2 regions of the Murimonas intestini genome follow, and region 2 is predicted to be linked to the other one. Evidence: a T-box and tRNA genes for the amino acid it is inferred to sense, from the RefSeq annotation. Region 2 holds a T-box; the other holds one or more tRNA genes.
What was found. A T-box is a leader RNA that pairs with one kind of tRNA and senses whether it is charged. The one in region 2 lies ahead of thrS (threonine--tRNA ligase), so its partner is inferred to be a tRNA-Thr.
Positions count from the first base shown of each region.

Region 1: it has a tRNA-Thr gene. The T-box ahead of thrS (threonine--tRNA ligase) is inferred to sense a tRNA for this amino acid. The anticodon was not compared.

Region 1 is NZ_JANKBI010000015.1:58,345-61,615, reverse strand. It holds partial or broken gene NSB28_RS25160 (recombinase family protein) at 1-174, shown strand, start outside; tRNA gene NSB28_RS18420 (tRNA-Leu) at 701-786, opposite strand; tRNA gene NSB28_RS18415 (tRNA-Val) at 810-882, opposite strand; tRNA gene NSB28_RS18410 (tRNA-Asp) at 924-997, opposite strand; tRNA gene NSB28_RS18405 (tRNA-Ile) at 1,020-1,093, opposite strand; tRNA gene NSB28_RS18400 (tRNA-Thr) at 1,099-1,171, opposite strand; tRNA gene NSB28_RS18395 (tRNA-Glu) at 1,198-1,269, opposite strand; gene NSB28_RS18390 (GGDEF domain-containing protein) at 1,371-2,540, opposite strand; gene NSB28_RS18385 (GEVED domain-containing protein) at 2,710-3,271, opposite strand, start outside.
Region 2 is NZ_JANKBI010000004.1:303,614-306,884, forward strand. It holds gene thrS (threonine--tRNA ligase) at 1-1,327, opposite strand, end outside; T-box leader at 1,468-1,721, opposite strand; gene NSB28_RS09160 (aromatic acid exporter family protein) at 1,748-2,794, opposite strand; gene NSB28_RS09165 (adenine deaminase C-terminal domain-containing protein) at 3,195-3,271, opposite strand, start outside.

The sequences.
Region 1 (3,271 bases), on a different contig from region 2:
CCGGTTGAATTCCTTTTGACCGGGAAGGTATTCTGCGGCTACTGCAAAAATACGGTCATCGGAGATTCCGGCACCGGAAGGAGCGAAACATATTATTACTATAAATGCTCTGGCCGTAAGAACAAAAACGCCTGCTGCCAGCTGAAAACTTACCGGAAAGAGTTTTTGGAGAAGTATGTGGCACGGTATACCATAAATAACGTGCTTAAGCCTGACCTTATTGAATTTCTCGCGCGCAAAATTGTTGAGCTGCAGAATGCTGATGACGAAACTATCCTGCTGCGCAACCTGAATAAAAGGAGGAAGGAGATCCAGAAGGGACTTGACAATATTATGAAAGCCATTGAGATGGGGATCATCACGGATACCACCAAAGACAGGCTGGTAGAATTAGAGAGCCAGCGCTCTGACCTTGATGCTGAGATCGCAAAGGCAGAAATAAAAAAGCCTGACATTACAGCTGATCAGGCACGCTACTGGCTATACAATTTTAAAAACGGGGATATAGATGATGTTGAGTTTTGTACAAAGCTCATAAACACCTTCGTCAACTCATTATATCTATACGATGACTATATCGTGATTGTATATAATTTTTGTGACCGCGAAGGATCACCTGAAGAGGTCAATGCTGCCCTGGAAGAAATAAAAATTGACCATGAACTTTCGAACCTCAATGGTTCGGCTGTTCATGGTCAAGTGCCGGCGACCGGAATCGAACCGGTACGGGAGATTAGTCCCGCAGGATTTTAAGTCCTGTGCGTCTGCCAGTTCCGCCACGCCGGCATTCTGCCACGCAATGTGGCAAGTGGGACCTATAGGGCTCGAACCTATGACCCTCTGCTTGTAAGGCAGATGCTCTCCCAGCTGAGCTAAGATCCCATGGGATATGAAATTGCCGCCACATGAATGTTTCATGTGAACGACCCAGATCGGACTCGAACCGACGACCTTCGCCGTGACAGGGCGACGCTCTAACCAACTGAGCCACTGGGCCTTATCTTAAGTTTAACAACAAATGGACCTTCGGGGACTCGAACCCAGGACCGACCGGTTATGAGCCGGTTGCTCTAACCAACTGAGCTAAAGGTCCAAAAGAGCCGATGATCGGACTCGAACCGATAACCTGCTGATTACAAATCAGCTGCTCTGCCAATTGAGCCACATCGGCATTTTTGTGCCGTTGCTAAACTTAAATGACTCCTACGGGAATCGAACCCGTGTTACCGCCGTGAAAGGGCGATGTCTTAACCGCTTGACCAAGGAGCCTTATTTTGTTGTCATCACCTTCAGCAGTGACCGAAAATTATATTATCATAAGTCTTTGCTAAATGCAATACTTTTTTTCGATTTTTTTAATTTTTTTCTTTTCACCTCCTGCTCATTACAACTTTATTCTTCCCAGTTCTCTTTGCCTGATACAATGAATCGTCTGCTTTTGTAATATAGCTGAACCACTCTTCTTCCTTCTCACAGCTTCCCGGGATAGCTGCGTAAATACCGATACTGACGGTTACAGCTGAGATTTCGTCTGATTTAAAAGGGATATCCATTGCCTCTATAGCTGCCCTCATTTCCTGGGCCATGGCAAACGCTTTCCCCTCATCTCTTACCGCACCGACATACATGAATTCCTCCCCGCCGTAGCGTATCAGATGTTCTTCTTCATTTATAATAAATCTTTTAAGCTCCTGTGCCGTCATCTGCAGACACTTATCACCTGCCTGATGTCCAAAGGTGTCATTATATCTCTTAAAATCATCCACATCTATCATCATCACTGCCAGGACTTCACCTTTTGCCATGCACTCTCTGTACAGTTCTTCCATTTTCCCGTCCAGGAATCCCCTGTTCTGCAGTCCAGTAAGGGGATCTGTATTCGCCTTCTCATTTAACAGCCTGTTCTGCTCCATGATCTTCTGCCTGTCCTCGTAGAAGCGCCGTTCATTGTAGTATCTGTAGAAACATATGAATACTACCATAATGATCATAATAGAGGCATTGACATAACTCCCATAATTGCTGGTCCCTTCAGGCTGGTAAAACGGAAGGCAGATATACATGATCAGCTGGGCGCTGCCATACATCATGCATGCCTGACGCGGAGTCAGATAGGAGAGCATAGAAATACTCAGAGCCGAGATCAGGTATGTGCTTATATTCTCAGAAACTCTCTGATCGTATAAAGTGATTCCAAGAGCCCAGGCCAGCATGATCACGCAATACCAAACCTGGAGCCTGATGATAAGCCCGGCCTTCTGCGGCATTATCTTTTTGAAATATGGCCAGCCTGCCAGCCCTGCTGCAGACACTGCTAAAAGAATAGCGTAGAAAAATATATACACTCTGCTTGACTGGGTATGTATCTTCCATCCTGTGTAGGCAAGTGTAAACAGCAGATTGTAGATTTGTATTCCTATTACTATCAGTAAGATAATCCAGAAGTACTTTAGAATACGTTCCGCCACAGCAGTCCTGTACCCTGTCTCCATCTTCTCTGGCCATTGCCTGTGTATCCTGTGCCCTGCATTTTTATCCATAAAGCGTACCACTCTTTCAGTATCGGTATTATCTCATTAATATCACAGGAGTGTACAAATTACAAGTATTTTTTTGAGGCTTATTATACTGGGCATATTTATAAAATGGGACGCTGCAAAATACAGCGCCCCCGCAATTATATCTTCATGGTATATATTCTCCAGGCATTTATTTTCTGCAGACACAAAATTCAGCCACCGCCTGATTATTCAGGGGATCAGGGTCATAAGTGGAGCTTGCGGCTGAGGCCTGGTTCAGTATGGTACCTGAAGCACAGCGGTCTACATATCCGCTGATCAGTATGACGGCTGATGCTCCATTTGCCAGACTTCCCAGACTGATCTGGCCATGCCACGGGAACCAGCTGCTGCCTTCATTCAGTGAGTAGTGGGCATTTTGTATGACAGACGGCAGAAAATCTGTCATCTTCACGTCCTGGGCCGTATCCGGTCCTCTGTTAGATACTATGATCCTGAATACTACAGGACGGCATGGACAGACAGTTCCTGAACTGACTGTTTTAGAGACAGCCAGATCGGCGCTTGGCCCGGTACCTACGTCAACGCTGCTGTGGTCAATATTATTTGTATAGTCAGGATCGGGGGTGTCACTTGTCACATAGGCAGTATTTGTAATAACACCAGACGCTAATGTTACTGTTCCCCTGATGAGGATGACTCTGGTCTCCTGATCCTCCATATCTCCCAGAGGATACGGGCTGATCCAGGGT
Region 2 (3,271 bases):
TCAGCGGGAGCTGGAAATCCAGCTGTATCGTCCCGCACTGCCACGTCCTGCCTATGGAGTCCTCCAGATGGAAGTCTATCTTGGGTCCGTAAAAAGCCCCGTCCCCCTCATTTATAATATAGTCCATGCCAAGGGCGTCAAGAGCGCTCTTAAGCCCATCTGTAGCCAGTTCCCAGTCCTCATCGCTCCCTATGCTGTCCTCCGGCCTTGTAGAGAGCTCCACATGGTATTTAAAGCCGAATCTGCTGTATACTTCATCAATAAGGCTGATCACCCTCTTAATCTCATCTGTGATCTGTTCCTCTGTCATAAAAATATGGGCATCATCCTGTGTAAAGCAGCGCACCCTCATCAGCCCGTGCAGCTGCCCGGATTTCTCATGCCTGTGTACAAGGCCAAGCTCTCCCATCCTGAGAGGCAGGTCCTTATAGGAACGCGGCTCCATCTTATATACAAGCATCCCTCCCGGGCAGTTCATGGGCTTAATGGCAAAATCCTTCTCATCAATGACTGTTGTGTACATATTTTCCCTGTAGTGGTCCCAATGTCCCGATGTCTCCCAGAGGCTCCTCTCCAGCATCATGGGTGTGGATATTTCCACATAGCCTTCTCTCTGATGAAGCCTGCGCCAATAATCTATAAGCAGGTTCTTCAGGACCATCCCTTTAGGCAGAAAGAACGGAAAGCCCGGCCCCTCTTCCATCATTGTAAATAATCCCAGCTCTTTTCCCAGCTTTCTGTGATCTCTCAGCTTTGCCTCCTCTTCCTGCTTCAGATACGCCTCCAGTTCAGAAGACTTGGGGAAGGACGTCCCGTAAATCCTTGTAAGCATCTTATTCTTCTCATTTCCTCTCCAGTAAGCGCCAGCCACACCTGTCAGCTTGAAGGCCCTGATCAGGCTTGTATTAGATACATGGGGGCCGGCACACAGGTCCGTATATTCCCCCTGCTGGTAGAAGCTGACAGCCTCCCTGCAGGGCAGCTCCCTGATCAGCTCAGCCTTGTATTCCTCGTCTTTCTCTTCCATCAGGGCCAGGGCCTCCTCCCGGCTGGCCTCATATCTTCTGAGAGGGAGGGATTCTTTTACTATCTTCTTCATTTCCTTCTCCACATCTTCCAGATTCTCTGCTGTAAATGGAAAGCTGAATTCAAAGTCATAATAAAAACCTTTTTCAATAGACGGCCCAATGGCGCACTTTGTCTCCGGATACAGACGCTTGACCGCCTGTGCCAGAATATGGGCTGTCGTGTGCCGGAATGCCGCCCTTCCTTCCTCAGAATCAAATCCCAGTTCTTTAATTGTTCCATCCTTCATACTTACTTTCATGCTAAAATCTCCTCTTCTTCCATATTTCTCATATTTTTCTGCGGGTTCCCTGCTGAGAGCAGATAACATAAGAAAGGACTGCAGAATGAAGTTTCCAATAAAATAAAAAAGCACCCCTATAGATAGACAGATCGTCTAAATATAAGGGTGCACACTTTTCATGCACGGTTCCACCTTAACTTTTCACTTCGGATTCAAACAAATCCTATCCTTTAACGCAGGCATACGTCAGCGCCTACTCCCTCCCCCGGTCCGGCAGATCCGGAACAGTTCAGTCTTTCAGCGCAGCAGCTTAGGAATGGTTTTCGTCAGACTTTCTTCATAAGGGGCTTCCACCTGTGCTCCCTCTCTCTGGATGTTTCCGTCTGACTACTCTTTCCGTCATCGCTTTTCTTATGTTATTAATCATATTATAGCAGGTCATTTTGTTACGTCAAGGCTTTTTTCCATATCCATCTGCCAGTATACCCTGAAATGCTCTTCATTCAGCAGATCCACAAATCTCTTCTTGAAGATCAGGAATTCCTCCAGGTCCATGAGGATATGGTAGAGCATAGCCCTGCTCTCAAACTCTTCACGTGTGACAGGAAGCGGCTCTTCCCTCATCTTTTCGAATATATCCTGCAGTTTCTCAATCTGCCTGACAGGGATGTTCATTTCTTTTACATAGGGTGTCAGATATGTGATGTAATCTGATATGATCCTGGCCTGCGCAGGCAGGCTCCTTATCTTTTTCATCTCATAATGCAGATTGTGAAGTACCCCGAACTGTTTTATCCGCATCTCAAAGTACTGGATATAATATCCTGAATGTGACTGGAGATTATTGTTCTGATAATCATATGCCCTGTCCAGGAAAATCTGCAGACGTTTTTCCAGGCCGATGATATCCTCCCAGACATTTATCCTGTCCTCTTCATTCATCAGATAATGGGCAAGTTCCTCCAATATGGTCTGCAGCGCTCCTTCCGTCTCCCTCATATCCTGTATGATCCTGCTTTTCTGGGCGCTGTTGTTCTGAAACAGGTTCAAAAGCACGGCGATGGTGATTCCGATCAGTACCAGCAGGAATTCATTCAATATAAAATGCCAGGTAAAATTATGGGTGGCCAGAAAATGTGTGCCGATAACCGCATTCACAGATATGGTAGCCTTCCATCCAATAGATTCGCTTATAATGATCAGCAGAAAGATAAACAGTCCAAAGGCGATCCACTGGCTGTCCACATGCATAAATATGATTTTCGAAAGAATGACTGACATGGCAAAGGTGAGGACACGGAAAAATGACAGCTTCAGAGTCTCCCACTTGGTAGTCGCTATGGTCAGCAGCGCTATGATACCTGCCGACGATGCATATTCCAGCTGCATCCACTCTGCAATCCATATCCCGATACAGCTTCCTACAGCTATTTTCAAAGCCTGGATCAATATTTTAATAATCTCGGTTTTTCTGCCCGCTCTCAACTGATTGTCACCTCCGCCTTTCTATGGTTGTTTTTTTATTGCCTGCTAATAATCATTATAACTTGCAGATATAAACGATGTAAAGAAATTTTGGCGCTGAAATCCCCGTGATTTACGTAAAAGTTTCGCGCTGCAGCCCTGGGGATTTCCGTGCAAAATACGCAAGAAAACACCTGGCAGAACAGCGTCATTTGAACAGTAATGACTTACCTTCACCAAATATGCCGGCATATATACATACTATACCCAAAATAACCAGCTCTATTATTCTGCCTTATCCGCAACCATTTTTAAACACAGGAAAGGGAGGGCACGTCTCTACGCACTCTCCCTTTCTTATACTGCGGAGCACTTCTGCCTCCTGGTTGATTGCTTATCACTCTGTGACAAATAACACATCCTATGCCTCTGTAAGAAAAAGAGGCACCGTCTCACCTTTTGCCACATCCACCAGTCCGCAGTCTGTGAGTTTAAGGG